2 linked regions of the Candidatus Vesicomyosocius sp. SY067_SCS001 genome follow. The protein of the gene in region 2 binds, or shares a complex with, the protein of the main gene of each other region. Links are inferred from orthologs where the notes say so. Each region holds a gene or a part of one and is shown on either strand. Other genes may lie near its edges.

Region 1 (16,463 bases), 410 kb from region 2 along the record:
CTATACCAGGATCAAAAAAACCCTGAGTTTGCTTATATATTTCTTTTGCTTGGAGTAAAACAAAAAACAACTCATCTGATACTTTTATCCATTGATTAATTGGCGCTCTGTTTAATTTTGAAAGCTCGGAATTTTCATCCCAAGTGGAAAATATTTTCTCAATCTCATTAAGACGTTTATCAATAATTAACTTTGAGATTTGAGTGTTCAAAACTTTGATACTATAATCAGTACCCATGGTTGTACCAATAATAGTTTGTACTGTTTCACTAACACAAGAACTTAAAAATAAAAAGATAAAAACAATAAACACCTTAGACATTATAATTTTGACATGTTAAAATTTATTTTCAGTTTGTTATTAACATTACCTGCGTATACAAATGATACCAAAGACACATCTAATACACATAGTTTTACACAATTCTTGAATGATATTCGCCGCAAAGCAATTCAATTAGGTGTTTCACAAACTACAATTAACAATGCTTTTAATGATTTAACACCAAATCCTAAAGTCTTAGAATATGACCGCAACCAAGCAGAATTTAACCTTAATTTTTGGCATTATCTAAACTCAAGAGTAAATCAGAATAAGCTTGATAAAGGTTTAATAAAACTTAAACAATACCAGAAATCTTTACAAGAAAATCATAAAAAATACGGCGTACCGCCTCATATTATTATAGCTCTTTGGGGTTTGGAAACTAATTATGGTAAAAATGTTGGAAAAATTAATATAATTCGCTCACTCGCAACACTGAGTTTTGATAAACGACGACGTGAATTTTTCACCCATGAATTATTGACTTTACTTAAACTAATCGATGAAGGCAAACTTCCTTTGAACGCCAAAGGATCTTGGGCAAGCGCCATGGGTGGTATACAATTTATGCCCACTAATGTAGATACTTACGGTATAGATGCTAATCTTGATGGAAAAATTGACTTATGGCATACACAAGAAGATATCTTTGCCAGTGCAGCATATTTTCTAAAAAATATTGGTTGGCATCAAGGAGAACGTTGGGGGCGTGAGGTTAATATTCCTAAAGATTTTAACTACCAACTAGCGAGTTTAAATACTAAAAAAACAGTAAATAAATGGCAAATACTAGGTATACGTATGATAAATGGTGCTACTCTCCCCAACTCAATGATGCAAGCCTCTCTCATATTACCAATGGGTTATAACGGCCCAGCATTTTTAATTTATCGAAATTTTCATGCTATTCTCAGGTGGAATCGCTCAATTTTATATGCACTATCTGTAGGACATTTATCTGATCGCTTAATAGGCTTAAATCAATTATTTGCGAAATCAATTACCGAACCTTCGATTAGTAATAGTAATATTAAATACATTCAAAACACGCTAAATAAACTTGGATTTAATGCAGGTGAACCTGATGGTATAGCGGGACAAAAAACTCGTTGCGCAACAAGAGCATACCAAAAAGCAAATAACCTGCCGATTGATGGCTATGTTGGCTATCAATTATTACAACAACTACGATGAATATTAATACTTATTTAGGATTTGATATTGGCACTAAAAGAACTGGCGTTGCAATAGCCAATAGTTTAACCATGCGAGCAACAGGTATTGCGGTGATTAAACATCATAAAAACAATTCAACTAATTGGATCGCACTTGATGAAGTTATTAATAGTCATAATATTAAGCTATTTATTGTAGGATTGCCATTTGACCAACAAGGAAAAGAACAGATAATGACTTTTATTGCCAAATCATTTGGAAAAAAATTAAAAAATCGTTACCAAATTGAAGTTGAGTTTATTGATGAATATTTATCCTCAAATGAAGCAAAAAAACTTCTAAAATACAATCATCATCATCACAATGCACAACGTGGTAATGTTGACAAACAATCATCACAATTGATATTACAAACATGGCTCAATGAAAAAAGATTTAATTAGTAACCATATTCAACTAAACGACTCTGGTAAATTAATTCATCTATTAGGACTTGAGGGTCTTTCCAAACAACATTTAACTCATATTCTTGATAAAGCTGACAGCTTAATTGATGCCTCTGGTAACTTAAAAAAATCCAAAGCACTTGATGATATGTCCATTGCTAATTTATTCTTTGAGCCATCAACACGAACACGCAACACATTTGAAATTGCTGCAATGAGAAGTAGTGCTAATGTTATTAACGTTGACCTTGCTAACTCAGCACTCAAAAAAAATGAAGACTTACTTGATACCATGCGAACACTTAAAGCCATGCAAATTGACATGTTTGTGATTCGCCACAAACAAAATGGCTTACCACACCACGTAGCAAAATACCTAAAAGGTGTCTCCATTCTAAACGCAGGTGACGGTATTAACGCTCATCCAACCCAAGCACTACTTGATATGCTCAGTATTCGCCAACACAAAAAAACATTTGAAAACTTATCAGTCGCTATTGTAGGTGATATTATTCATTCACGTGTGGCACACTCTGGTATTCAAGCACTTAAAACTCTAGGAACGACTGATATTCGTCTTATTGCCCCAAAAATCTTACAATACAACTCAGAACCTTGTTCAGAAGTCAGTTGTTTTGATGAGATTGAACCAGGACTTAAAGATTGCGATGTAGTGATAGTATTAAGACTACAAAAAGAACGTATGATTGAGGCTAATATCCCTAATGAACAAGAATACTTTGATAGTTTTGGACTCACGCCAAAACGTCTAGCACTAACAAAGTCTGATTCTATTGTTATGCATCCAGGTCCAATTAATCGTGGTGTTGAAATTGACTCAATCGTAGCTGATGGCAATCAATCAATCATATTGCAACAAGTTACTGATGGAATTGCAATACGTATGGCAGTTATGCAAATTCTTGCTAACAAATAGTTAGAAAACATAAATTTTAACCAGCTTAAAATTTTAACTAACAATAGAAATACATACTCTAAAAAGAAGTATGTCGCCAACTTATCTCTTAAGGAGAGTATTTCTTAAGGGCGACATACTAACATTTTATCATAAAGTAATAGTATTAATTACTCATACTGTTGAACTTTCAAATCCACTTAAAAACAAAAAATAATCTTTAATTTCGTGATAAAACAAAATTAATGCTTTACGAAAATAGAATTCTCTAACTAGTCTTAATAAAAGAACATTTAATACAATCAAATAAATATGGTGGCCACACCTAGAATTGAACTAGGGACACAGGGATTTTCAGTCCCTTGCTCTACCAACTGAGCTATGTGGCCTTAACAAGTATAAACAGTAAATTATACGCCTAAAAATCGTTCGGCATCTAACGCTGACATACAACCAGAACTAGCTGAAGTAATGGCCTGACGATAAACATGATCTGATACATCACCTGCTGCAAACACACCTTCTATACTAGTTTGTGTAGCATTGCCTTGTGTTCCACTCTGGACTTTAATATAATTATTTATCATTTCTAAATGACCTTTAAAAATAGCTGTATTAGGTGTATGGCCAATAGCAATAAATACACCATGTACATCAATATCTTTTATCTTATTATTATAATCTTTTAAACGAATCCCTGTTACTCCCGTGATATCACCTAATACCTCATCAAGGTTATGATTATATTCAATAGTGATATTACCTTTTTTTGCTTTTTCAATTAACTGGTCGGATAAAATCTTTTCAGAAGAAAACTTATGCTTACGATGAACAATAGTAACATGATCAACAATTTTTGATAAAAACAAAGCTTCTTCAACTGCCGTATTACCTCCACCAATCACAGCTACTTTTCTTCCACGATAGAAAAATCCATCACACGTTGCACAGGCAGATACACCTTTTCCTTTAAATTCTTCTTCTGATTCTAGACCTAAATAACGAGCACTTGCACCTGTTGCAATAATCACTGAGTCTGCTGTATAGGTAATTATCTCACCTTTTAGAACAAAAGGGTGTTTGATAAAATCAACTGATATGATAGTATCATTAATAACTTGTGTGTCAAAATACTCAGCATGTTTTTTCATACGTGCCATTAAATCTGGACCTTGAACACCAGTACCATCTCCAGGCCAATTGTCTACATCAGTGGTGTTCATTAACTGACCACCTTGTTCCATACCACTCACAACAACAGGGCTAAGATTAGCTCTAGCTGCATAAATTGCAGCAGAATAACCAGCAGGACCTGAGCCAATAATCAATACTTTACAATGTTTATTTTCACTCATATGAATACTTTATACTTTATTAATACATTTGAAACATTATAAACCACCTTGAAAAAGAATAAAAAAATAAGTACAAAAAGATACCCAGAAAAACCTCGTACTAAAATAGCCAGTGAAATACTATTTATCTTTTTAAGTACCATAGGTCTTATTTTTTTATCCGCCTTAGTTACCTACTCTGCTAATGAAAACCCTTGGTCAGGTAACGTTGCTCTAATTGCACCAGTTACTAACCTTGCTGGTGTATTTGGTGCATATTTAAGTGATATATCTTTATCTAATTTAGGTTATAGTGCTTATTTAATACCAGTCTCACTGATATGGTTAGGATGGAAAATCCACAAAAATGCTGAACAAAAGAAGTCAAAATACTTAACAATTGCTATCCGTTTTATTTCACTAATGACACTAATTACTTTTAGTGCAGCATTTTTAGTTCAAAACTTTACAGATATGGGACCATCTGGCGGCTATATTGGCATTAGTATGCATCGTTATTTTAGTGTTGCATTTGGTTCTGCATCACTAATTATTTATCTCAGTATTATAATGATTAGTGTTAGTATTATTAGTAGCTATTCATGGATTAATATTTTATCCTTTACTAGTAATATATTAAATAATCTTTTTAGCAAAATACGTAATATTAGAACACAAGTTAAAACCAAAAAAGCTATAAAAATTTCTACTCCAATTAAACAATCAAGTATTAAAACTAACATACGTAACCAAATAAAAAAAAGCAAGGAAAAACCAAAAAAAAGTTTTAAAAAAGTTATTTCCTCCAATCTATTTAATACGTTAACTATAACTGGTTTGCCGAATTTAAACTTACTTAATGAGCCAACTATCAACACCAGTGGGTACTCTAAAGAAACACTAGCAAACATGTCACGCCAAGTTGAAGTGAAACTTAAAGATTTTGGTTTTAATGTTTTAGTTACTGAAGTCACCCCTGGTCCTGTCGTAACTCAATTTGAACTTTCACTTGCTCCTGGAATTAAAGTTAGTCAAATTATAAATCTTAATAAAGACTTAGCACGTGCTTTATTAGTTAAAAGTGTACGTATTGTTGATATTATCCCTGGAAAACCTGTTATTGGCTTAGAAATCCCAAATACACAACGTGAAATAATCAACCTTAAAGAAATTTTTTCTTCTGAAAATTTTATTAAATCTGATTCTGTCTTAACCATGGGTTTAGGTAAAGATATTAACGGTATTCCAATTATTACCAATCTAACAAAAATGCCGCACTTACTCGTTTCTGGTGCAACTGGTATGGGTAAATCAGTTGGACTAAATACGATGATCCTAAGCGTACTCTTCAAAGCTAAGCCAAAAGAAGTACGTATTATTATGATTGACCCTAAAATTGTTGAACTTGCTTGTTATGCTGATATTCCACACTTGCTCACACCTGTTGTAACAGATATGAACCAAGCAGCTTCTGCCTTGTGCTGGTGTGTTAATGAAATGGAACGTCGTTATTCATTATTAGCTAAATTTGGAGTGCGTCATATTGAAGGCTTTAATAAAAAACTAAAAAAATCTAAAGATAATGGAAAACCTTTGCTTTATCCATTATTTAATCAAAACACTACTAATGAAAGTAAAGCAACAACTGAATTAGAGGTATTGCCTATGATTATGATAGTTATTGATGAATATGCTGATATGCTTAGCACATTAGCCCAAGAAGATCGTACCAAGGCTAAACGTGTTGAGGCACTTATTATACGTTTAACACAAAAATCACGAGCTGCAGGTATTCACATTATTATTGCCACACAACGTCCAAGTGTAGATGTTATTACTGGTCTAATCAAATCTAATATACCAACACGTATTGCTTTCAAAGTCTCTTCAAAAGTTGATTCACGCACCATTCTTGACCAAAGTGGCGCTGAACAATTACTTGGTATGGGTGACATGCTATATATGACGCCAGGTATGTCACATCTTATTCGCGTGCACGGTGCTTTTGTTGACGATGGTGAGATTGAACGCGTGGTTAATTTTTTAAAAGACAACTATGAAACTAATTATATAGATGGTATTCTTCACACTCATAGTAAATTAAATAAAATATCAAATATATCAGGTAAGCTTGATGTTTTATATGATAAAGCTGTTAAAATTGTAACCTTATCACGACGTGCTTCAATTTCTAATCTACAACTCCGTATGCAAATTAGTTACAACCGTGCAGCGCTTATTATTGCAGATATGGAAATTAGTGGTATAGTAAGCAGTATGAACAGCGCTGGAAATCGACAAGTATTAGCACCTAAACCTACAACTACTAATGACTAAATTTCTAAGCACTTTAATATTTGTATTTTCTAATTTTGCCAATAGTAACTATGATTTCTCTAATTTTTTGGCTCATTTGAACATCTAAAGTGCTAACTTTACACAACACACCTATAACAACACAAATGCGCTATTAACCAACTTCTTGGTACATTATTATTTAAATCTCCTTCAACAACTAATTTGGCATACACTAGTGCCAAATAAGCAAATACTACTGTTAAACAATACTAAACTGTGGCTAGTTGATGTTGAATTAGAACAAGCTAGTTTGATATCAACAACTAACTTAACACAAACTCCATTATATTGGTTTATTAATCGACCTATCAATGGCAATCACATACCTTAATATACACACAAAAATAAAATTAATTGGTATAAAACTCAACAAACTAACTAATTAAGTTTTATCCTAAAAATAACATGCTGAAAGACTATTAGTCTTAATAATAAACTAAATCAAACAATTTTAAAATAGAAAACAACCTAATTACGACAATATCATACATGTATATGTAATCCTACTCGTAAATATGGTGCCGAAGGCCGGACTCGAACTGGCGACCTACTGATTACAAATCAGTTGCACTACCAACTATGCTACTTCGGCATTAAAAATAGAATTATACCTACAAAGATAACAATTTTTTTTAAAAAAAATTGACTTTTAAATAAAAAATATTTTAATTTCCTTGAAATATAGTATAACGGATTATTAAATATTTTATTTAACAGAAACACCCCCACCTAATTGATGCACATAAACAGCAAGTTTTTTAATTTGCGCAGCATTGATAATACTTGAATGGCCAAATGATGGCATAACAGCGTCTTGCGTTAATGGATCGTTCACTTGATTTACACCATGTAGAATTATACGTACAATTGACGAATGTTGATTATCTGCTTTAAAACGATAAATACCGTCGCTTAAATTAACACTACCTAACAATTGATTGCCCTTCATATTAGGACCATGACAAGCAATACAACCTTTATTCATGTATAGTTCTTTAGAAACAGGATCAGAATTTACTTTTTTACCTTTACCTATTTCAATCAATAAAGTAGCTAACGTACTAGCCTCAGCATCTGAAATACCCATCATACGTGCTGGCATTCTTCCTTTTCGTCCACTTGTAATACTAGCACTAATTTGTTCTAATGTTCCTCCATATAACCAATCATCATCAGCTAAAACAGGAAAACCTATATTACCCTGACCAGCAGCACCGTGACAAGCCGAACAATTATCACCAAATAATACTTTAGACGTTTTAATAGCATAAGTTCTTAATTCATCATCAAGTACAATTTCTTCTAATGATTTTTCAGCAATAGCTTTTTCAGTATCAGCAAACCTTTCTTCACGATAGATCTCTAATTTAGCAACGCTTTCATTCATTTCACTAACTTGTGTCCAGCTAGCAAAACCTTTATTATGCTCACCAAACCAAGGAATGGTTGGATAATAAAATGTATAAACTATAACAGCAAATGTACCCATATATAATGCCAACATATACCATCTTGGCGGACGATTATTTAGCTCTCTAATATCATTTTCTTCATCCCAAAAATGCCCTGTATTATTTTCATCTGGGAAAGAATTTTTCTGTTCACTCATTGTTTTCCCTCTTAACTCAATCTTTATCATTTACAAAGTTACGTAAGGATTCAAATTTTTTCTTATTTTTTGGTCTAAAAGCGTAAAAATAAGAAATCGCTAATAATAAAAATATAACAACTGTTATCACAGCACCAATTTTATCAACCAAAGTCATTATTCTCTGTAAATCACGCCATCTTCAAATTTTATCATATTACCTAACGATTGCAAATAAGCTACCATTGCATCCATTTCATTCTTTCCTTTAACGGAGGCTGACGCTTGTACAATATCTTCCTTTATATAAGGCACACCAACTTTAGATAAACCGCTCATGTGTGTAGCGATTACATCACCATCAACCAAAGAATTTTCTAAAAAACGATATTTTGGCATGACTGATTCTGGTACAACTGCTTGTGGATGACGTAAATGCAAAATATGCCATTCATCAGAATATTTACCACCAAGTCGTGCTAAATCAGGTCCTGTTCTTTTAGATCCCCACTGAAACGGATGATCATATATTGACTCCACCGCTAAAGAAAAATGGCCATAACGTTCTTTCTCATCCCTAAACGGACGTATCATTTGTGAGTGGCATAAATAACAACCTTCACGCTGATAAATATCACGACCAGCCAATTCTAAAGCAGTCAAAGGCCTTACACCATCACCAGGCTTCCAGTCAGACAAACTTTGACCTTTAGAACGAAGCCATAATAAACTTTTTATACTACCATCAGCTGCAATCACTTCGTCCTTAACTGTTTCAGGATTCGTAAATAAAGGAACAATTTCTACAATACCAGCCAATGACACTGATAGCGCCATAAACAAATACATACCAAAAATATTCTTCTCCAGTTTAACCTGTAAACTCTCTTTTACGTTTCTATTTACCATGGTTTGTTTCCTTTTTATACATTAGCTATTTGACCAGAACCTGATCTACGAATAGTTATCACAATATTAATTAACATTATAATTGCGCCTAATAATACCAATGTACCGCCTGTAGCTCTCATAACATAATAAGGATGCATTGCTGATACTGATTCAGCAAACGTATAAGCCAAAGTTCCATATTCATCATACGCTCTCCACATAAGACCTTGCATAATGCCTGATACCCACATAGCTACAATATAAACTACTGTTCCAATCGTATGTATCCAAAAATGAATACCTAAGAGTTTTTGTGACATTTTCACGTTATAAATTTTCTCAATCATGTGGTATATAGCACCTGCTGCCACCATAATATTCCAGCCTAATGCACCAGAATGTACATGACCAATCGTCCAATCTGTATAATGCGACAAGGCATTAACTGTCTTCGCCGCCATAACCGGTCCTTCAAATGTACTCATAGCGTAGAAAGCTAAAGACATAATCAAAAAACGTAAAATATAGTCTTCACGTAAACGATCCCAAGCGCCTGATAACGTTAAAATACCATTAAGCGCACCACCCCATGATGGAATAATCATAGCTAATGAAATTGTTGCACCCAATGAACCTGCCCAATCAGGTAATGCTGTATATTGTAGATGATGAGCACCTAACCAAACATAACCAAACATCAATGCCCAAAAGTGAATCACCGATAAACGGTAAGAATATATTGGACGCTGTGCTTGTTTTGGAACAAAATAATACATAATACCTAAAAAGCCTGCTGTTAGAAAAAACCCAACAGCATTATGACCCCACCACCACTGAATCATAGCGTCCTGTACACCAGAAAAAATTGAATAAGATTTAAACGCACTCACTGGAATGGATAAATTGTTAATCACATGAAGATAAGTAACCATAACCATCATACCCATAAAGAACCAATTAGCCACATAAACATGTGGTACTTTATTACGATTACGAATGTGAATGGTCATAATAAAATTATATAGATACGAAACCCATGCTAAAGTAATCAAAATATCAATTGGCCATTCTAACTCTGCATATTCCCTAGATTGTGTCAAACCTAAAGGCAAAGTAATGACCGCTAAAACAATCACAGTATTCCATGACCAAAATGTAAACCAAGCCATTTTATTAGACCAAAGACGGGTCTGATTAGTACGTTGTACAATATAAAAAGCTGACGCCATTAATGATGATCCAGCAAAAGCAAAAATCACAGAATTAGTATGCAAAGGTCTTAATCGACCAAATTGAAAATAAGGTAAATCTGTACCTAAATCATTAAGAAATGGGAAAGCTAATTCAGAAGCAATGTATACACCAAGTAGTGTTCCTATTACTAGGTAAACAGTTGCCATAATAGCAAACCATTTAACAACACCTAAATCATACTTTTCTGTTAAATTCATTAATAGTCCTCTATGTTTTTAGATTAATAACCTATTTCTTTATATTAAAAAAATAGGCTCAAATTCTACACTAGCATCTATGATGCAGTCAACAACATCATGCTCTTTTGATATAGATCAATTTTTTTTATTTTTATTTATCCATAATCTTAAAGAAATAATACCTAACACTAAAGCCATTAAAAACCATTGCAATGCATAACTTAAGTGCTTATCCACACTACCATAAAAAGGTTCCCATTGCCTAAAAAATCCATCACTATCTTCAATATCAAGACGCGCTAACATAGCAATAATTGGATAATCAGATAACAAGGATAACTCATCTAAATTTAAAGACTGTATTAATACAGGAAAATTTGATGTGATTAATTCTTGCTTAAGTTTAATACGCTCAATAGGCTTAATCAGTCTAACTTTAATAACTCTTGTTAGATTATCTACTTTAATATTAATCAGATGACCGCGACTTCCATGCCAGGGTACAAAACCACGGTTAACCAAGATAGTAGTTTTATTACTTAATACAAAAGGTGTAAGCACATAATAACCAGCATTACCATTAACAATTTGATTGTCATAAATAAATTGTTTATCAGTGTCATAATGACCTTTTAATAACACCTGATGATGCTCTTTACTCAACACCTCTTTTACATTTGTTATCAACTGAACAGGTTTTTGTTGTGCTAGTATAATCTTATTCTCAATAATATGCTTCTCATCAGCACGGTCAATCTGCCAAAATCCTAACGATACTAATCCATAAATAATTAAGGATATTAAAATCGTAGGAATAAAAATAGTATGCTTAATCACTGAAAAGAAAATGCATCCATAATAATTATATTGGGTTCTATCCAATCCATATAAGCAGAAAACATAACGATAATAAACAAAGATAAAGACAATACTACACGTATTACTAATGATTTAAACATTTTATTAGAACCAGTTTTCCCACCTCTAAGCATACCAAATAAACCTATACTTAGTGCTATTAAGATAGCGATAATAATGATGATTATGATAATTTGTGTCATTAGTTTTTCCGATGAAATAAACTAAAAAACCAAATATAAAATATTTTTATCAACTTTATAACTAACTACAACCAATACACAAAGATAAATAAACCCAACCACACTACATCTACAAAATGCCAATACCAAGCAACACCTTCAAAGCCAAAGTGGCTATCTGCACTAAAATGTCCTTTTTGTACACGATAAAGAATAACAGTTAACATAATTACACCAACTGTTACATGGAAACCATGAAAACCAGTTAACATATAAAATGTTGAGCCGTAAATGCCAGAAGTTAGCTTCAAGCCATCATGATATGCATGGCCATATTCAGTAATTTGAAATCCTAGAAACAATACGCCAAGAACAATAGTAGCAACCAACCATCCAATAACTTTATTACGATCTCCATTACGCAACGTATGATGTGCAAAAGTCAAAGTAACGCCTGATAAAAGCAGTAATGCTGTATTTAAAGCTGGAAGTCCCCAAGCATCAACTAGTTGTCTTGGCACAGAAATTGATGTACCTGATTGTAATATTAAACCAGGAGTGCTAAAAGCAATTTGTTTCCATGTTGAACTAAAACCATTCCATAAATCAGGAGTGAAAAGGTTATTACCTGAACCACCCAACCACGGAACTGATAATTGCCTTGCATAAAATAACACACCAAAAAAGGCGGCAAAAAACATAACTTCGGAAAAAATAAACCAACTCATACCCCAGCGAAATGAGCGATCAACTTGACTGTTATACATGCCACTAGTGCTTTCATTAACAACTTGACCAAACCAACCAAACATCATAAACACCAAAATACTAAAGCCTAAGGCCATAATTGAAGCACCCCAACTAGCACCATGCATTTGATTAGCAAAACCTACAAATAAAGTAGCAACACCAATTGAACCAATAATAGGCCAATAAGTACCACTTGGTACATAATATTCTTGTTCATTCATATTTATTCTCCCCTTTTTTAATTTTTAATCTTAAAAAAATTATAAGATAAACTCACGTCTTTAATACGCTCGTCTAATTCTGGCTCAATAACAAATCTTAAGGTCATTTCTATCTTCTGATGTGGTTCAAACACTTGTTTATTAAAACAAAAACACTCTAACTTTTTAAAATACAATGCCGCTTCTGTAGGAGCAACACTAGGAACTGCTTGACCAATAACAACTTTATCAGTATTGTTCTTAGCAATATAACTAGTAGTATAAAACTTACCAGGTATTACTTCCATTGAATTTATCTTAGGTCTGAACTGCACTGGAAAACCTCCCATTGTCATAGCAAAAAAACTTACCTCAATCCTACGCGATTCATCTATAGCATATGTTTGTTCACTATTAATTCTACCTGTTGTACCATTAAATCCAGTAATTTCACAAAATACATCGTAAATAGGTACCATTGCATAAGCAAAAGCAAACATTAATATTGGTGATAAAATTAATTTTATCCAAAATATTTTTGTTATTTTTTTCCGAACACTTATATCAACCATACAATACAATGGTTGCTATAAACACACCTACTGCAATAGCGCTAGTAATTACTACAGTAATTACCACACCTTGTTGATTTTTATTTTTCATTAAGAGTTCTGAGATTCTTGCTTAATTAATTCTCTTGTTGGTGGTTTATTAAAGCTATGATACTGTGCCTTTGGACCTAAGGTCCATTCCAAACCTTTAGCACCTTCCCAAGGACGAGCATCTGCTGGCTTACCATTACGAATACAATCAATAATAATATAGGTGAATAAAATAAATGATGTACCAAATGCAAAGCCACCAATAGAAGAGATCATATTAAAATCAGCAAACTGTAACGAATAATCAGGAATACGCCTAGGCATACCAGCAAGCCCTAAAAAGTGTTGAGGAAAGAACAAAACATTTACTGAAATAACTGCCCACCAAAAGTGCACCTGTGCCAAAGTTTCATTGTACATTTTACCTGTCCATTTAGGCAACCAATAAAATGTTGCTGCAATAATAGACCATAATGCACCAGTCACTAAAACATAATGGAAATGTGCAACTACAAAATAAGTATCATGATACTGAATATCTGCTGGTGCAATTCCTACCATTACGCCAGAAAAACCGCCAATCGTAAATAAAAATACAAATGAAACAGCCCATAACATTGGCGTCTCAAAAGTCATAGAACCTCTCCACATAGTTGAGATCCAGTTAAATACTTTAACACCAGTTGGTACTGCAATTAACATGGTTGCGTACATGAAATATAACTCTCCAGCAACTGGCATGCCAGTTAAAAACATATGGTGCGCCCAAACAATATAGGATAAAAATGCAATCGATGCAGTAGCATAAACCATTGATGAATAACCAAACAAAGGTTTACGAGCAAAGGTTGGAATAACATGTGAAATTACGCCAAATGCTGGCAAAATCATAATATAAACCTCAGGATGACCAAAAAACCAAAAGATATGCTGAAACATAACAGGGTCACCACCACCTGCTGCATCAAAAAATGCTGTGCCAAAATTACGATCTGTCAACATCATAGTTACCGCACCCGCAAGTACTGGCATCGCACCAATAAGTAAAAATGAGGTAATTAGCCATGTCCATACAAATAATGGCATATCCATAAGCTTCATTTCTAGTGCGCGCATATTGACGACTGTTGCAATAATATTAATCGCACCCATAATGGAAGAAAAGCCTAACAAGTGTACTGCAAAAATAAAGAAATCGGTACTATCTGGTGCAAATGTTGTTGACAGTGGTGCATAAAATGTCCAACCAAACGCAGGTGCACCACCTTCCATAAAAAATGTGCTTAGTAAAATACCACCAGCAAATGGTAGAATCCAGAAAGACCAATTATTCATTCTTGGTAATGCCATATCAGGCGCTCCTATCATCATTGGAATAAGCCAGTTACCCAACCCAACAAATGCTGGCATAATCGCACCAAAAACCATAATCAAACCGTGCATGGTTGTCATTTGATTAAAAAATTGTGGATTAATTAATTGCATACCTGGTTGAAATAATTCCATACGAATAACCATTGCCATTGCACCACCAACTAACAGCATGATAAATGCAAACCATAAATATAACGATCCAATATCTTTATGGTTAGTTGTCTTAATCCATCTCATCAAACCTTTTTCAGGACTGTGATGGTTAGTGTAAGCAGTTATTGTTGTCATATTGTTTCTCCTTAATTACTCTAAATTAACGTGCAGATTTAATATCTGATGGCTGAACCAAATCACCCATTTGATTACCAAAAGAACTTCTTTCAAAGGTTATTACTGCTGCAATATCAGCATCTCCCAGTATATTTTTATAACTAGCCATAGCAGTCCCAGCCTTTCCATGCAAAACAATTCCTATATGTTTTTTGATATCACCAGTTGCAACAGAACTACCTCTAAGTGCTGGAAAAACACCAGGAATGCCTTCTCCGGCAATACCATGACAGCTAGAACAATTTGTGTTATAAACTTTTTTACCCAAGCTTGTTAAATCCTTCTCACTCCAAGTTTTTCTTGATTGAGTAAGTGTTGCTGCTTTAGCTATCTGTTGCTTTAATACCCATTGAGCATAATCTGCTTTGGAGACTACATCAACCACAATAGGCATAAAACCATGATCTTTACCACAAAGTTCAGCACACTGACCACGATAGGTACCTATTTCATCAATCTTTGCCCAAGCATCATTAATAAAACCTGGATTAGCATCCTGCTTCACACCAAAATCAGGTACCCACCAGTTATGAATAACATCATTTGAGGTGATTAAGAAACGAATAGAAGTATCTACCGGTAACACTAAATTATTATCCACTTCTAACAAATAATTCTTATGTTTATTTTTAGAGTAAATAGCATCTTTAGAATTTTGTTTAAGATTAGAAATAAAACTAATACCTTCCTTAGGGTAATCGTATTGCCATTTCCACTGATGGCCTGTAATCTTAATGGTCATTTGCGCTTTAGAAGTGTCTTCTAAATCAATCAATGTGCTTGAAGCAGGAATTGCCATTAATACTAAGATGATAATAGGAATGCCTGTCCAAAGCAATTCAGCTTTTGTACTTTCATGAAAATTTGCAGCTACTGAACCTTGAGACTTACGGTGTACAATCAATGAGTAAATCATAACACTAAATACAATAATAGCAATAGCAACACAAACCCAAAAAACCATCATGTGTAATCCATAAATATCTCGACTAACCGAGGTAACTCCACGTGTCATATTCAAATCATATTCAGAAAATACATTTACTGATACTATTGCAATCAAACCACCTAAATAAGATGTCAATTTACTCATAAATTTCTCCCCTATATAAAAATATTATAATTTTCAATACACTAGTGTATTGAAAATTTATACCATGATACACAATTATTTTTCTCATTCACAAATAATAATAAATTTCCTTAATTCTAAGTCAAAATATTTAACTTATCTTCTTGACAGGTATAAAAAGGTCTGTTTTAATATGGGTGATATTACACATTAATTTCAGGAGGTTAAAAATGCTACAAACACCCAGATTGACTAAGAATATAAACAAAAAAGTTTATACTAAGAAAATTAGTTATAGCGCTCCCTTCACATGGTTAAAACAAGGTGTGGAAGATTTTACAAAATGCCCAGCATTGGCATTATTTTATGGCACATTATTTACTTCATTTACTTATTTTTATTGGGATTTTTTATCACATTCACCCACGCTTAGCGATATTGCAGCACCTTTATTAGCTATGGTGGTAATTATATTTGGTCCTATTTCCGCTATGGCTATGTATGATGCATCAAAACGCTTATCTGCTGGAGAAGAGCTTTCTTTTAGATCTATATTAACTGTTATTAAATCTGCCTTCAAAGCCAATGGCTCTTACCCTTCATTGTTTTTATCTATTATTTTAATTGT
Region 2 (16,571 bases):
TTAGCAAACTAACTGTTTTGTTAAATATTTATTTTCTATAAAGAACAAGTTATTGATTCTTTTCTGATAAAATTATCAGGTTGTTTTTTTGATAAAGATTAATGCAAGGAATACCAGATATTATAAAATTATTTAGTTTTGCTAAAAAGGGGTTGAATTTTTCACACATATATAAAGTGAAAGATTTTCCTAGAATGAAAAAACTACTTAGCAATATTGATGATAAAATAAAAGTTGAATTAAGCTTTTACATTAAAAATAATGTAGTTCCTTGTATTAAAGGTTCAATTCAATTAAATGCAGTCGTTGATTGCCAACGTTGTTTAAATAAGGTAAATATTCATTTAAGTCCTAGTTTTAAAATTGGATTTCTGAAAAATGAACAACAAAAAGAAAATTTGGATTCAAGCTTTGAAACAATTCTTAATACTGATAAAACATTTTCAACCATTGAATTTATAACAGATGAGCTATTAATTTCCATTCCAATGAGTCCGATGCATTCATACGATTGTCAATCGTACCAAGATAAAGAGTGGATAAATAGTCAAGATAAATATCACCCTTTTGCAAGATTAAAACAATTAAAAGATTAAAATAAAACCTAAGGAGTAAAAAAAATGGCCGTACAAAAAAGTAGAAAAACCCCTTCAAAAAGAGGTATGCGTCGCTCACATAATGCACTAACAAACTCTACATTATCAGAAGATCAAGAGACAGGTGAGATTCACTTACGTCATCACATCACAACTGATGGTTTTTACCATGGTAAAAAAATAATTAACAAAGCACAAAATATTCAAAAAATAAATGTTTAAACCCTGTGACAATAAAGGTATCAATTGATGCCTCAGGAGGAGATTATGGCATACCTGTTACTATTGTAGCAGGTATTAAAGCATTAAATATATTCCAAGATTTACATTTATACTTTGTCGGTAATGAACCTAGTATTATAACTGAACTAGACAAATATCCATCAAATATGCTTAATTCAAGATACACAATTATTCATGCAAGTGAAGTTGTATTAATGAATGAATCTCCAGCAATCGCATTACGAAAGAAGAAAGATTCTTCTATGCGTATTGCTATTAATCTAGTTAAAACATTCAAAGCAGATGCTTGTGTTAGTGCAGGCAATACTGGTGCACTTATGGCTATTTCTCGCTTTGTACTAAGAACTATTAAAGGTATTGCCCGTCCTGCTATTATGGGCCGTATGCCAACCATAACTGGACATACACACATGCTAGATTTAGGTGCTAATGTTGATTCAAAGCCTAAAGCTTTAGTTGAATTTGCAACGATGGGTTCAATTGCTGTTAAACATATTGAAAATATCGGATCACCCACCATTGGTCTTCTTAATATTGGAGAAGAGGATATGAAGGGCAGTGAAAAAATTAGAAAAGCTGCCACTTTATTAAAAGCCTCTAACTTAAATTATGTAGGATTTGTTGAAGGTAATGATATCTACAAGGGTATCGTAGACTTAATTGTTTGCGATGGTTTTGAAGGTAATATTGCATTAAAAGCCAGTGAAGGTGTAGCATCAATGATGGAACATTATCTAAAACAAGCATTTACTAAAAACTTATTAACCAAGTTAGTTTCTTTCATTGCAATACCCGTACTTAAAGATTTTAAATCTAGTCTTAACCCTGATAAATACAATGGCGCATCCTTGTTAGGACTTCGTGGTATTGTTGTTAAAAGTCATGGTAGTGCAAATATTGATTCATTTTTAACAGCAATTACTGAGGCTTATATTGAAGCTCATGCTAAAATCAGCGACAAAATATCAATTCAAATTTCAAAAGAATTAGAACATAATGAATAAATTTGCAAGAATCATTGGTACAGGTAGTTACTTACCACCTACCGTAATTACCAATGATGATTTATCAAAAACCATTAACACAACAAATGAGTGGATTGTTGCGCGCACAGGTATTAAACAAAGACATAAGGTGACTAATGAGACAACTTGTGATTTAGCTGAAAAAGCAGCTAATCGTGCACTTGAAATGGCTGGTATTAATGTCAAAGATTTAGATTTAATTATTTTAGCAACCACCACAGCTGATAAAATTTTTCCTGCAACAGCAACCATATTACAAACCGCAATTGGTGCCTCATGCCCTGCATTTGATTTACAATCAGTTTGTGCAGGCTTTATCTTTGCATTGACCACAGCTGAGCAATATATCAAAGCCTCTGCTGCTAATAAAGTATTAGTTGTTGGTAGTGAAACTTTATCAAGAATTGTTAATTGGAATGACCGCTCTACTGCAGTTTTATTTGGTGATGGTGCTGGTGCTGTAGTGTTAAGCGGAAGCGATAATACCGGTATTTTATATTCAAAACTATTTAGTGATGGAAATTATCTATCTTCACTCCAAGTTAGTAATAATTACATTAATGAAGTGGGGTTTATTGAAATGTCTGGTAATGAAGTTTTTAAAATTGCGGTTAATCTCTTATCTTCTTTAGCAGAAAAAACACTTAAAGAAACTAATTTAAATTCAAACAAATTAGATTGGATAGTACCCCATCAAGCTAATATTCGTATTATATCTGCTGTTGCCAAACGCATCAAAACTCCAATGAATAAAGTAATTGTTACTCTTGAAAATCATGGCAATACTTCTGCCGCCTCCATACCATTAGCACTAGATACAGCAGTTAGAGACGGCCGTATTAAAAGAGGTGATCATTTATTATTTGAAGGTATTGGTGCTGGTTTTAGTTGGGGTAGTATTCTAATTCAGTTTTAAAACAATCTTTCTTGCAATTTAGCTGTTAATTGTTGTAATTCTACTGCATCTACGCTTAATAAAGATATCTCATCAATAGCTTTTTCGTATAAATCCTTAAAAACAAGTCTTGATTTATCCAATCCCAATAAGGACGGATAAGTAGGCTTGTTTTTATACTTATCAGAATATTGTTTTTTACCTAATAACTCATCAGGTGTTTCAATATCAAGAACGTCATCTTGAATCTGGTATGCTAAACCGATATCTTTAGAAAAAATATTTAAAATAGCATGATCCTTATTGTTACAATTTTTAGAAATAATTGCACCTAGGTTAACTGCACAATTTAATAATGCACCTGTTTTTTTTCGGTGCATAATTTCTAACGTTGTAATGTTAACTTGTTTTGCAATAATAGATAAATCAATTGCTTGACCTTCTGCCATTTCAAATGAGGCATGCGTTAAAGACTTTATTAACTCAATTTTTGTATCAGAACCAATCAAATTATCATTAACCAACACCTTAAATGCCAATGTTTGCAAACCATCACCCACTAAAATTGCTTGAGCCTCTCCAAAAAGTTTGTGACAAGTTGGTTGATTGTGGCGTATATCATCATCATCCATAGCTGGTAAATCATCATGAATTAGAGAATATGCATGGATAAATTCAACAGCACAACTACTAGAATCAACTAAATCTAAATGCGTACTAAAAGTATTAGCAACAGAATAAGTAAGAATAGGTCTAAAACGTTTACCATTGGTTAATGTGCTATAACGCATTGCTTTAGTTAAATAACCATGCGCTGGTAAACATTTCTCTAATTTAGTATTAACCCTTGTAATGTAAGTATTAAAATCCATTACTAAAAAGTCTTAATGTAATATTTAACACTTAGTATAATACAAAATATTATAACCTCTTTAGTGGTTTTTCATTCGTATAGTTGTCTTGTTCAGTTAACATAGAAATTTTTTGTTCTGCTTTATTAAGTGCACTTTGACATTGTTTAGTTAATTCAACACCTTTAGAAAAGTGATTAAGCGAATCTTCGAGACTTAAATCGCCAGATTCCATGGTTTTTACAATTTTTTCTAAATCGATTAAACCTTGGTTAAAATTAAATTTTTCTGACATTTTATATTTTTCCTCGCTATCCGATTTACTTGTTATTTTATCCATTATTTTTGTTATAAATATTCTTTTAAGTATAGTAAATAGTTTAGTTAAAAAATAACACAATAATAAATTTTGATATTTTTTCTTATAAAGAATGAATAATATATTTAAATTTTACTAAATACTATTCTAATACACCTATTTACCTATGTAAACTATCAATTATTTATACATGTGACTCATAACCTTGTAAATATATACAAGAGAATGGATAAATCTAGTTAATAGGTGTTAAATTCTAAGTTTTTAACTTTTAAGCATCTATATTACTTCTTCCAGAAGAAATATTCTGATAAACATAGGTTAATCCCACTTGAACGAGTTGTAATTAAGACTAATTTAATTGTTGAGTTTTGTGCCAAAATTTAGCTACCTTAGCTAATTCAGGATTGATACTTATAGAGCGTAGTAATAAAAAATCATACGCCATTCTAAAACGTGGATTTTTTAATAATTCTTTTACTTTTTTAGGATTCATACTTTCTAGTTTTGGCTGTATCATCCAGATGTCTTTAATTCTACTACTAAGCCATCTTGGTAATGAAACTTGTTTAATTTGTTCAATAATAACTTCTTCTGAAGCTTGGCTCATAGCTAAAGATGTAGAACATTGTTTCTTTTTAATCACAAAAAAACGCTCATTTTGAGCCTGCCATAAAAATACAGCAAATAAAAAAACAGGTGTTACAGATTGGTTTCTTTTAATTCTATCTGATGTATTTAATAAAGCTTTTTTAATAAATTCATTCTTGTGAGTTTGTTTAAATAAATATTTAAACAAACCATATTCCTCTAAGCGTTGATATATTTTAAACCCATATTCATTATGAAATAATTTAATACACTCTTCATATAAGCGTATTGTGGAGATATTACCAAGAAGTGGCGCTTGCTCAAAAATAGCCAACTTAATCTCATTACTCAAATGAAAATCTAATTTAGTTTGAAATCTAATAATTCTAATCATGCGCACTGGATCTTGCTCAAATCTTTTTTTTGGGTTTCCAATAACATGTAACTCTTGTACTCTTATATCTTGAAGTCCACCTACATAATCAATAACTTCTTGTGTTTCAATGTCGTAATAAAGTGCATTAATACTCAAATCTCTACGTATAACATCATCTTCAATATTGCCATAGCAATTATCGCGCATAACAAGCCCGTTGTTAGCTACTTGTACTTTCCCTGATCTAAAAGTAGCTACTTCAATAAATTTACGTGCTGAAAACATAACGTGTACCAAACGGAACCGCCTACCAATCAAACGTGAACGTTTAAATAATTTATGTACTTGTTCTGGTTTAGCATTGGTTGCAATATCAAAATCTTTTGGTGTTAAACTTAAAAGGAAATCTCTAACACAACCTCCTACTAAATAGGCTTTAAACCCAGCTTTATTTATAATATTAATAACCTTTAAAGCATCTTTATCTAGAAGATTTCTATCAAACTTAACAATCTGACGAATAACTTTCATAAAAATACTAGCCTTGATACTGTAAATCAACTTTGTTTTCTAATGTCCAGTTTTTTTGCTGGTATTCAGCAATTATAGTTGTATAAATACCACCACGAACATTAAAAATTGCTTTTAAGCGCATAAATCTTGGATTACTTATTTGAATCAAATCATCAAGAATTTTATTAGTGACTGACTCATGAAATTCACCCTTACTTCGATACGACCAAATATACATTTTTAATGATTTTAATTCTATACATACTTTATCGGCAATATATTCAAGATATAATTTAGCAAAATCAGGTTGTCCTGTTTTAGGACATAAACATGTAAACTCTGGCATGTTAATTTGAATAATAAAATTACGTTCAATATTAGGGTTATCAAAAACCTTTAAATTTTTATTTGGTTGAGACGACATTAAAATTTTTCCTTTAAAAAACATGGTTATTTTACGCGTCAAAAAGTGTAGCACTCTTTATAAAAACCTAACTAAAAAATAATAAATCTAATATTTTTTATTATTAGTAATTTTACTGAATTATTTTTTAATAAGATATTGTTAAAAAAAATTGGTAAATATTCTATGCCTAATTGAATAAAAACTAAAAATTAGTAATAACATAACTAAATGTACCCACCACAGTCCAATAATTGGTAAAGACTCTCCCCGTTCTAAGACTGATTTGGAAATTAGCAAAGCATTATTATATAAAATAAACACAACAACGCCAATTAATACGCCTAAATTTCTACCTCCATTCTGGGAAGTTTTTCCAAGCAATACACCAAGCGCTGACAATATTAAAATACTCAAAGGCTGAGATATTCTCCATTGAAACTCTGCTATTTCTGTAAGTTTTCTAGAAAGAAACAATTCAAGTGTTGATTTTGATTCTACTTTAGTAACCTTGCTAATTAATTTTTTCATATTTCCGTCAATAATTTGTATATCATATAAATTAAAATTTAATATTTTTTTCTTTGTATCTAGAATAAATCCGTGATAATTCGTACCATCTTTAAGACGTAAATACACGCTATTAGTGTTTAAATTAGTGTATTTTTTAGCCTGTTTCGCTAAAATTATAACTGGTTCATTATTAATCAAAGTGTAAATAAAAATCCCTTCCATATTTTGTTCTTTAGAATTATCAGAATTACTTACTTTTGATGCAAAAAAAATAATATCACCATTTTTAAACTCTTGAAATTCTCTTTCTTTAATAAAAGAAAATTTAGATATATTTTTACTATGATTTATAATCAAGTCTTTTTGCTGCTTAGACCAAGGTACTACAACTGTCGTTAGAATAACAATAACAATAACAATAACAATAACAAGCGGTTGAATGAATAACATAAAATGTTTATTGTTCAAACCTAATGAGTTCATTATGACGGCCTCTGAGTTTTTATACAACCTGTTAATACTCAAAATAATAGCCAATAATAAAGATAAAGATAAAATTGGCACAACATCTCTAATCATATTAAAACCAACTACTGGTAATAGCTCTTTAACAGGTATACCTTCTCCTAGACTCTCTTTCACCATTAGTACTAACTGATTACCAAAAACTACTAAACTAATTACAATAAACACTGCACTTAAAATTACCAATGTATTACGCATTAAATATCTAGCTAGAATGCTATTCTGTAATTTAAAAACTTTAATTGCTATAATAAAGGTTACATACCTTAGGTATGCTTAAGGTGATTAACAAACACTCGTAATGATTAAATTAAACAATGATTTTTCAATCAATTTATTACTTCTTTTGCGACATTAAAGCAAAAAATTCGTCATTAGTTTTGGTCAACTTTAAACGATTAATTAAGAACTCAGCTGCTTCAACAGTATCCATTGGATGCAAAATCTTACGCAAAATCCATATTTTTTGTAATTCTTTTTCATCAGTAATTAGTTCTTCACGACGTGTACCAGAAGCATTAATGTTGATTGCTGGAAAAATTCGTTTCTCACTTAAGCGTTTCTCTAAATGAAGCTCCATATTGCCAGTACCTTTAAATTCTTGATAAATAACTTCATCCATTTTTGAGCCAGTATCAATCAATGCAGTAGCAATAATAGTAATACTACCTCCATTTTCAATATTTCTAGCCGCTCCAAAAAAACGCTTAGGACGTTGTAGTGCATTAGCATCAACACCACCTGTTAGAACTTTACCTGATGAAGGAGAAATTGTATTATAAGCACGTGCCAAACGTGTAATTGAGTCTAATAGAATTATCACATCTTTACCTTGTTCTGAACGTCGTTTCGTTTTTTGGATAACCATTTCAGCAACTTGCACATGACGTTTTGCTGGTTCATCAAACGTTGAGGCGATTACCTCTCCACGAACAGTACGAGCCATTTCTGTCACTTCTTCAGGACGCTCATCGATTAAAAGCACAATAAGTTCACATTCTGGATGATTAACCGAAATAGACGTAGCAATATTTTGCATAATCATAGTTTTACCTGCCTTAGGCGGCGCAACCAATAAACCTCTTTGGCCTTTTCCAAATGGTGCAACAAGATCAATTACTCTAGCAGTAATATCCTCAGTACCGCCATTGCCAACTTCTAAATTAATTCTTTCATTAGGATGGATAGGTGTTAGTGAGGCAAATGGAATCCTATTCCTAACATTATCTGGATCTTCACTATTCACTTCTGATACCTTAATTAAAGCAAAATACTTTTCACCTTTTTTAGGTGCTCTAATTTTACCCGCAACCAAATCACCAGTTGATAAATTAAAACGTCTAATTTGATTAGGTGAAATATAAATATCATCTGCACCTGAGGTATAAGAATCATCACTTGATCTTAAAAAACCATAACCATCTTGTAACACATCCAAAACACCATCACCCAAAACTTCCTCATCATTAGCCGCTTTGGCTTTAAGAATAATAAAAATTAAGGTTTGTTTTTTAGCTCTAGAAATATTTTCTGCACCTAAAGATTGTGCCAATTCTAGTAATTTCTCTGGGCTAAATTTTTTTAGTTCTGATAATTTCATGAATGTGTCCATATTAAGGTTAAGTATTTTTACTTAATTATAGATGTGTATCTAAAGTACTATAAAACTTTGTTAAACTAACTACTTAAGAGAAAAATAATCAGTTATTTAGTCTTTAAATATTAGCGTCGATAAATGCACTAAGTTCTGCTTTTGAAAGTGCGCCCATTTTTGTTGCTTGGACAACACCATCAAAAAATAACAACATAGTTGGAATACCACGAACTCCATACTTTGATGGCATTTTTTGATTCTCATCTATATTAATTTTAACAATAAGAACTCTACCATCATATTCATCAGCAATTTCGTCTAATACAGGCATTAGCGTCTTGCACGGTCCACACCACTGCGCCCAAAAATCTACTAATACCATTTGTGATGAGTTAACAACTTCTGCTTCAAAAGAGGCATCAACTACTATTTTAATTTTATCGTTCATATTTTTATATTAATCTGAAATTAAAAAACAGCAGAACTTGATAACTGCGTGAAATTATATCATTATTTAACTCGCATAATTCTTTTTTACAATTTTTCCTCTAAACTCTCTCTTAGAGTTAATTTTTCTGCCATACTCAATGGTTCATTTTTAGCATTGCTAATAAAAAATACATCCTCAACCCTTTCTCCCATAGTTGCAATTCTAGCATTAATTAATAAGATGTTTAATTCAAAGAATACGTAGGCAATATTAGAAAGTATCCCTTGTTTATCAAGCGCGTTAATTTCTAATTGAGTTAGGTTCCATTGTTCATTTAAACTAAAACTAACTTTTACTCTATGATCAAAATATTGATATATGTACATATCATGAGTTATTCTTAAGCTCACATCTAAATTATCCAACTCATTTTTGATTTTTTGATTTATATTAATATGCTCAAATGCTTCATCTTGCAAAACACTAATTGTGTTATAGACTTTATTATTCTTGGTGGTTAAAATTTTAGCATCCACAATATCAAGCCTTAATCTTTCAAGAATACTAATTAATTTAAAGAATAGTCCATTAAAATTATTACATAAAATAAGAATATCAATTACGTTATATTGTGAAATTCTAGAGCTAACAGTAATCTTATCTACAGTTATTTTAGTGGTAAAACTTAAATGCCACAGAATATCACTTATATCATAACGTAAATAATAATCTTTTGGTAAAGTTGATAATATATTTTCAACCTCACTTATTGGATAACCTTGAATAATAGAGTTATTAATAATAGTTTGTTTGATATTTTGCACTCTCTGATCTACACTTGAACGTTGACCATTACTACTTTCTAGGTATTTTTTAGTGTTGTAAAATAGTTTCTTTAACAAAGAATCTTTCCAGCCATTCCATAAATTATCTTTTGTTGCACGAATATCAGCTACTGTTAGTAAGTATAAAAATTCTAAGAATTCAACTGTACTCACTTGCTCAGCAAAATACTTAATTACCTCAAAATCACCAATATCTTGCTTTTGTGCAACCATTGACATGAGTAAATGTTTTTCAACTAATTGTGAAACTAAATCAATATCATTTGCTTTTAATTGATGATATCGACAAAATTTACGTACATCAATTGCACCTAACTGAGCATGCTTTCTACCTCTACCTCTACCTTTAGCAATATCATGAAAAAGCCCTGCTAATAATAACAATTCTGGTTTTTGAATGCCTGCTGCTATCTCACTACAAAGTATAAACTCATTAGCAAACTCAGACACAAAAAAACGTCTCAAATTACGAATCACAAACAACGTATGTTGATCTACTGTATAGGCATGGAATAAATCATATTGCATCAGCCCTATAATATTACCAAAAGCAGGAATGTAGCGCTCTAAAATACCATAACGATTCATAAGTTTTAACGCCTTATTCACCCCTTGATTTTGCTGTAATAATTCAATAAATAATCGATTATTATTACGTCTTTTATAATAGTCACAATCAATTAAATTGATACTAGTTTGCATTTGTCTAAGCGTTTTTGCACTAATACCACATACATAATTATGCTTAGCAATAAGTAAAAATATTTCAATAAAAGCGGACGGTATTTTAATAAAAATCCGCTCATCAATTGAATGAATATAACCATGACTAACCATAAAACGACTATTCAAACACTGTGTATTTAAAATTTCATCTTCTAATAATTGCAACAAAATATCATTAAGACGAGAGACCTTAGTCACTGTTTGATAATAATCTTTCATGAAAGCCTCAACTGCTAAAAAATCCCCATCAACATAACCCAATATATTTGCTACAGATTTTTGATATTGGAATACAAGTCTGTCTTCACGTCGATTAGCAATAATATGTAGTGCAAATCTGACTTTGAATAAAAATAGTTGTGCTGTGTTTAATAATTCATATTCAGCAATTGTTAAATATTGCTTATCGATCAATTCAAACAAAGTATTAACACAAAAATACCATTTCGCCACCCAAACAACCGTTTGAATATCTCTAAGACCTCCAGAGCTTTGTTTAATATTAGGTTCTAAATTGTAAGCAGTATTAGATGGGTTTTGATGACGATTATACTGTTCTTTTTTCTTTCCAACTAAAAATGATTGACTTGACCAAACACTAGATTTAATCACAGCTTTCATCTTATAAAACAAAGACACTTTACCTAGAATAACTCTAGATTCTAATAAATTAGTCACCACACTAAGATCATCAATCACGCTAATACAATCTTTCAAATCTCGAGTTGCATGCCCTACTTCCAGATTTACATCCCATAAAAATGTCAAAAAACTAGCAATATCCTGTTGATAAGTATTATGAGAATCATCAGGAATTAAGATTAATAAATCTATATCTGAGTATGGATGCAATTCTTTCCTACCATAACCTCCAACTGCCACTAAACACAACTGATAAGAAAGATTAAAACTTTGCCAAATATCCTTTAGTAATTGATCAATTCCATCACTTCTATATAAAACAAGTGCTTGAGCTGTCTCTGGACTATTTAAAAAATCTTCCTTGACTGAATCCTGTAATGATTGATATTGTCCTCTAAATAGTGATAAATCTACCATACTTATAAGTATTTATTAGAAATCAATCGCCATCTTTAAACGTAATAACGCTTTATTCTTACCAACCAATTCGGCTACAATATCAATACTGCCTGCATTGCCATCACCACTTAGCGCAAGCCTAAAAGGCTGTCCTACTCTTCCAAAGTCGATATTGAGCTCAAAGCATACTTGTTTAACAACTTGTTTAATATTATTAGCTTTCCAGGTGTTTAGCATTTCTAATTCTACAAGTAAGTGCTTAAGTGGTGCTTTATCTTTAAATAATTTTTTAGCAAGTTTTTCATCAAAATTGTCAAAATCTTGATAAAACATTTTTAACTCACCTGCCATATTAACCAAAGTTTTACATCTATTTTGCAAGTATCGAATTACTATTTCAATATTAGGTATATCTTTAATTGTAATTTCTTGATTTTGTAAATGCCAAGTCAGGTTACTAAGTAAATTCTTAACACTAGAACTTTTAATGGTTTCTTTATTGAACCACAAAAGCTTATCTTGATTAAAATTTGCAGACGCTTTATTGATATTTTTTAATTCAAATAGCTGAATAATTTCATTTATAGAAAATATTTCTTGATTACCATACGACCAGCCCAAACGGGATAAATAATTAAGCAAGGCTTCAGGCAGAAATCCTGCATCTCGGTATGCCATAACACTCACAGCACCATGTCGTTTTGAAAGACGTATACCATCATTACCTAGAATCATAGGTAAGTGTGCAAATTCTGGTAGATGCCAACCTAATGCTTGATAAAGGTTAATTTGCTTAGGTGTATTGTTAATATGATCATCACCGCGAATAATGATATTAATTTTCATATCATGATCATCAATTACCGCAGTAAGATTGTAAGTTGGTGTGTTATCGCTACGAGCAATAACTAAATCATCTAATTCTTGATTATTAATTGAAATTTTTCCTTTGACTACATCATTAAAAACCACTATTCCTTCTTTTGGATTATTAAAACGTACAACACCAGTATGTAGATTTTTATCACGACAACAACCGTCATACTTAGCCTTTTTACCTTGTTTTGTTAACTCTTCACGCAATATTTGTAAACGATTCTTAGAACATTCACAATAATAAGCTTTTTTTTCATCTAATAGATACTGAATAATTTGTTTATACCTATCAAAACGATCCGTTTGGTACAAAGGACCTTCATCATAATTAAGCCCAAGCCAATCAATGCCTTGTAAAATAGCATCAGTTGATGCTTGAGTTGAACGTTCTAAATCTGTATTTTCAATACGTAATACAAATTTACCATGTTGTTTTTTAGCCCAAATCCAAGCGAAGAATGCAGTTCTAGCACCCCCAATATGTAAATAGCCTGTTGGGGATGGAGCAAATCTTGATTTCATCATTATTTTTTAATGTTATGGGCTTACTCTACTCTATCGGCTTTGTCGAACCAATATTGTGCTTTTTCTAAATCTTGTTTAACTTCTTTACCATCTTCGAATAGCATACCTAATGTGTACATTGGACCAGAAATACCAAATTTAGCACCTTTTTTAAACCACTTAATAGACTGTACAATATCTTTTTCTACGCCCTCTCCAGTCATATATGCTACCCCTAGCATATGATGAGCAAATGCATGTCCTTTTCCTGCTGCTTGTAAAAAATTTTCAAACCCTAAAGACTGGTTTTTGACCATGCCTAAACCGTTCATTTGCATCATACCAACACGCCATAAAGCCTCAGCATTACCTTTTATAGCTAGTGGAGCTAATAATTGATATGCCATGGTAAAATTCTTAGTATCAAAAGCAGTGACACCACTGAATAAATCTGCATTATATATATCTGTATTACTTGAATCTGACATCTATTTCTCTAATAATAAAAAAGAGAATTAATTTTACACTGTTATAATGTGCTTTTATTCATCAAATAGTCACTGTAACACCATGGAATTTAACCAACAAGAGACAGATTATAACAGTATTGTTTCCATCGAAGAATACCATGTTAAATTAACACATATACAACTTAAAATACCTTGTTTTATTTCTTGTAGTTACTATTGTGAAATTAATATCAATCATCTTAATGATATTAATAAAATTTCGTTATTCCCTCTATCCAATCAAGATAATATTAATTTATTAATTATTGGTTCAGGCTCAACACATAAATTTTTACATCCAAAACAACAGATAGCTATTCGTCAAATGGGTATTAGCACTGAAATTATGAATAATAAATCAGCTTGTCGAAGCTTTAATTTACTACTATCTGACGCTAGATCAGTTGGTTTATTATTATTATAAAATTATTAAATGTTGCACAAATACGTCATTATTGGCATTATTTTAAGATGGATACTCCTTTATTTTTATTGATTATCACACTTAGTGGGTTTGGACTTATTGTGCTTTATTCAGCTTCAGAAGGCTCTATGCAAACTATGTATAAGCAAGCCTTACACTTTGCATTGGCAATTTGTGCAATGTTAATTATTGCTCAAATACCACCTTATCAACTTAAACGTTTCTCTCCTTATTTAATGTTACTTGGCATATTTTTGCTAATTTTTGTCTTAATTTTTGGTTCAAATAGTGGTGGCGCTCAACGCTGGCTTAATTTGGGTTTTATACGCTTCCAGCCTTCTGAAATTATGAAAGTTATCGTCCCTATTGCTATAGCTTCAATTTTAAGTGAGAAAACATTTTTACCAAAATTACTACCCATTTTTCTATCCATTGTTGCCATTATTTCAACTGTGATACTTATAGCTAAACAACCAGATCTAGGTACTTCACTATTAATTGCTGCATCTGGTTTTTATGTATTGTTTTTTTCTGGTGTTCGCATTCAAATTATTAAAAACAATTGGCTAAATTTTACTTTAATTTCATCAATCACTATTTCATGCGTCTATGTTGTATGGGACTACCTATTAATAGGTTATCAAAAAAAACGTATTATGACCTTATTTGACCCAAGTTCTGACCCTTTAGGTTCTGGCTATCATATCTTGCAATCAAAAATTGCAATTGGCTCTGGTGGTTTAATTGGTAAAGGCTTAGGACAAGGCTCTCAATCTCATCTTAATTTTTTACCTGAGCATACAACTGACTTTATCTTTGCTGTTATTGCTGAAGAACTGGGGTTTATAGGAATTATATTCTTATTTACCTTGTATGGATTGATTATTTACCGATTACTGATAATTTCTTTTCAATCAGAGGATAATTTTTCAAGATTATTAGGCTTGAGTTTAACTTTTGTCTTTTTTACTTATATTTTTGTTAATGTTGGCATGGTATCTGGACTACTACCTGTAGTAGGTGTACCATTACCATTGATTAGTTATGGCGGATCATCAATCATTACTTTAATGTCTAGCTTTGGCATTATCATGGCAATTCGTAAACATAAAACACCAAGTTACCTACAAAAATAATGTACATATTCTTGCTTATTTGCTTTTTTAACTTAATTTTTACCAACAACTAATTTTCAAGTAACCTGTTATCTTATTAAAAATAATAGTAAAAAATCGTGTCTTTGGATAGATGTAAAGGTTTGTTTATTATTAATGAACACATTAATAATAAACATTGATTATTTTGTGAAAATAACTTAGTAACACTTAGAAGGTGCTGAAAACATAAAAAATATCCAATATTGGCGAAATAAGTATTTAAATATTCATTAAGATATTAAAAATAAAACTAAATTGGAATTCATTAGCCTACCAAAAATAGTTAATCAATAAAACTTTGCTTACTTTTTATAATTTTTAAGTACTGACATATTATAATCACGATAATAGATATGCTATGGTATCTTATCAACTATAAAGCAAAGTTAAAACAAGTATTTAATTAACTAAACAACTAATTATTTTATGCAAAACCAATTATTTATCAAATCCTTAACTATTCTTATATACTTATTTACCTTAAATACCCAAGCAGCAATTTTCATTACCCCTAAAGCTCCAGAAATATCTGCTGTTGCTTATAGTATTGTTGATTACAATTCTGGTAAAGTCATTGCTAACAACAAACAAAACTACAAACGAGCACCAGCAAGTCTAACTAAACTAATGACAGCGTATGTCATTTTTCAACTCATTAACAATGATCGTATAAACTTAGAAGATGAAGTACGTATCAGTAAAAAAGCATGGAAAACAGGTGGTTCAAAAAGTTTTGTAGAAGTAGGAAAAACTATAAAGCTTAAAACTTTGCTTAAAGGCATGATTATTCAATCCGGCAATGACTCTGCTGTTGCTTTAGCTGAACATATTGCAGGAGATGAAAGTACATTTACTACTTATATGAATGAATATGCACGCAAACTTGGTATGAATAATTCTCAGTTTAAAAACGCTTCTGGTTTACCAGATAATAATCAATACACTACTGCTGCCGATATAGTATTACTAGCAACAGCAATAATTAGAGACTTTCCTCAATTTTACCCATGGTATTCAGAAAAAGAATTTACTTACCATGGTATTAAACAATACAACCGTAATAAATTACTATGGAATGATCATACAGTAGATGGACTTAAAACTGGATTTACTAAAAAAGCAGGATACAATCTAGTAGCCAGTGCCGAACGTCTTGGTATGCGCTTGATTTCTGTTGTTCTAGGATCTAATAGTGTCAACGACAGAACTTCACAAACACAAAAAATTCTTGATTACGGCTTTCGTTTTTTTGAAACTAAAACCATTAGAAAAATAAAAAAAGAATTGCCTATAGCTAGCTCAACTAAAAACATGTTAAAGGTTGGTACATCAAAAACAATTAGTTTTACTCTAGCACGTGGTCAGTTCAAATTTTCAGACCAAGTTATCCAACTTGATACAGCCTTATCAGCACCTATTAATAAAGGTGATATTGTTGGAAAACTTCTCATTCAGTTTAAAGGCAAAACCATAGCTAGTATTCCACTTGTTGCGCTTGAAAATGCACAACAAGCAAATTTTTTTTCACGTATGCTTGAGGCTATTGGATTTTAGTGGTATTTTTAAACGGAGAATTTATTAAAAAAAATCAAGCACACATTTCTGTGATGGATAG

Evidence for each region.
Region 1: the proteins of trxA (region 2) and trxB are in contact, whole or in part, in a crystal structure (PDB 1F6M), measured with the Escherichia coli proteins. The link is inferred for Candidatus Vesicomyosocius sp. SY067_SCS001 from one-to-one orthologs.

The regions. Positions count from the first base shown.
Region 1 is NZ_CP054877.1:34,276-50,738, reverse strand. The notes cover bases 2,247-5,055. They hold trxB (thioredoxin-disulfide reductase), read right to left. Parts: upstream 4,219-5,055; coding sequence 3,274-4,218; downstream 2,247-3,273. Other genes in these bases: HUW60_RS00230 (DNA translocase FtsK), read left to right, coding at 4,267-5,055; HUW60_RS00245 (aspartate carbamoyltransferase catalytic subunit), read left to right, coding at 2,247-2,884. In the rest of the region: HUW60_RS00260 (FAD:protein FMN transferase), read right to left, coding at 1-322; HUW60_RS00255 (lytic murein transglycosylase), read left to right, coding at 335-1,519; Holliday junction resolvase RuvX, read left to right, coding at 1,516-1,944; more of HUW60_RS00245, read left to right, coding at 1,925-2,246; more of HUW60_RS00230, read left to right, coding at 5,056-6,534; ccoP (cytochrome-c oxidase, cbb3-type subunit III), read right to left, coding at 7,262-8,164; ccoO (cytochrome-c oxidase, cbb3-type subunit II), read right to left, coding at 8,321-9,052; ccoN (cytochrome-c oxidase, cbb3-type subunit I), read right to left, coding at 9,067-10,485; HUW60_RS00195 (SURF1 family protein), read right to left, coding at 10,603-11,304; HUW60_RS00190 (twin transmembrane helix small protein), read right to left, coding at 11,301-11,528; HUW60_RS00185 (cytochrome c oxidase subunit 3), read right to left, coding at 11,594-12,478; HUW60_RS00180 (cytochrome c oxidase assembly protein), read right to left, coding at 12,496-13,029; ctaD (cytochrome c oxidase subunit I), read right to left, coding at 13,120-14,721; coxB (cytochrome c oxidase subunit II), read right to left, coding at 14,747-15,856; HUW60_RS00165 (DUF2189 domain-containing protein), read left to right, coding at 16,066-16,463.
Region 2 is NZ_CP054877.1:452,940-469,510, reverse strand. Bases 7,230-10,146 are described here. They hold trxA (thioredoxin TrxA), read right to left. Parts: upstream 8,893-10,146; coding sequence 8,566-8,892; downstream 7,230-8,565. Other genes in these bases: glnD ([protein-PII] uridylyltransferase), read right to left, coding at 8,979-10,146; rho (transcription termination factor Rho), read right to left, coding at 7,230-8,450. In the rest of the region: HUW60_RS02260 (YceD family protein), read left to right, coding at 102-596; rpmF (50S ribosomal protein L32), read left to right, coding at 621-818; phosphate acyltransferase PlsX, read left to right, coding at 824-1,843; HUW60_RS02245 (beta-ketoacyl-ACP synthase III), read left to right, coding at 1,836-2,780; HUW60_RS02240 (polyprenyl synthetase family protein), read right to left, coding at 2,777-3,631; HUW60_RS02235 (exodeoxyribonuclease VII small subunit), read right to left, coding at 3,681-3,905; polynucleotide adenylyltransferase PcnB, read right to left, coding at 4,282-5,427; queF (preQ(1) synthase), read right to left, coding at 5,435-5,833; LPS export ABC transporter permease LptF, read right to left, coding at 5,975-7,066; more of rho, read right to left, coding at 7,188-7,229; more of glnD, read right to left, coding at 10,147-11,504; gltX (glutamate--tRNA ligase), read right to left, coding at 11,520-12,884; HUW60_RS02195 (tetratricopeptide repeat protein), read right to left, coding at 12,908-13,354; HUW60_RS02190 (Mth938-like domain-containing protein), read left to right, coding at 13,437-13,799; rod shape-determining protein RodA, read left to right, coding at 13,847-14,935; HUW60_RS02180 (D-alanyl-D-alanine carboxypeptidase family protein), read left to right, coding at 15,383-16,510; dat (D-amino-acid transaminase), read left to right, coding at 16,510-16,571. UniProt on the Escherichia coli protein: Participates in various redox reactions through the reversible oxidation of its active center dithiol to a disulfide and catalyzes dithiol-disulfide exchange reactions.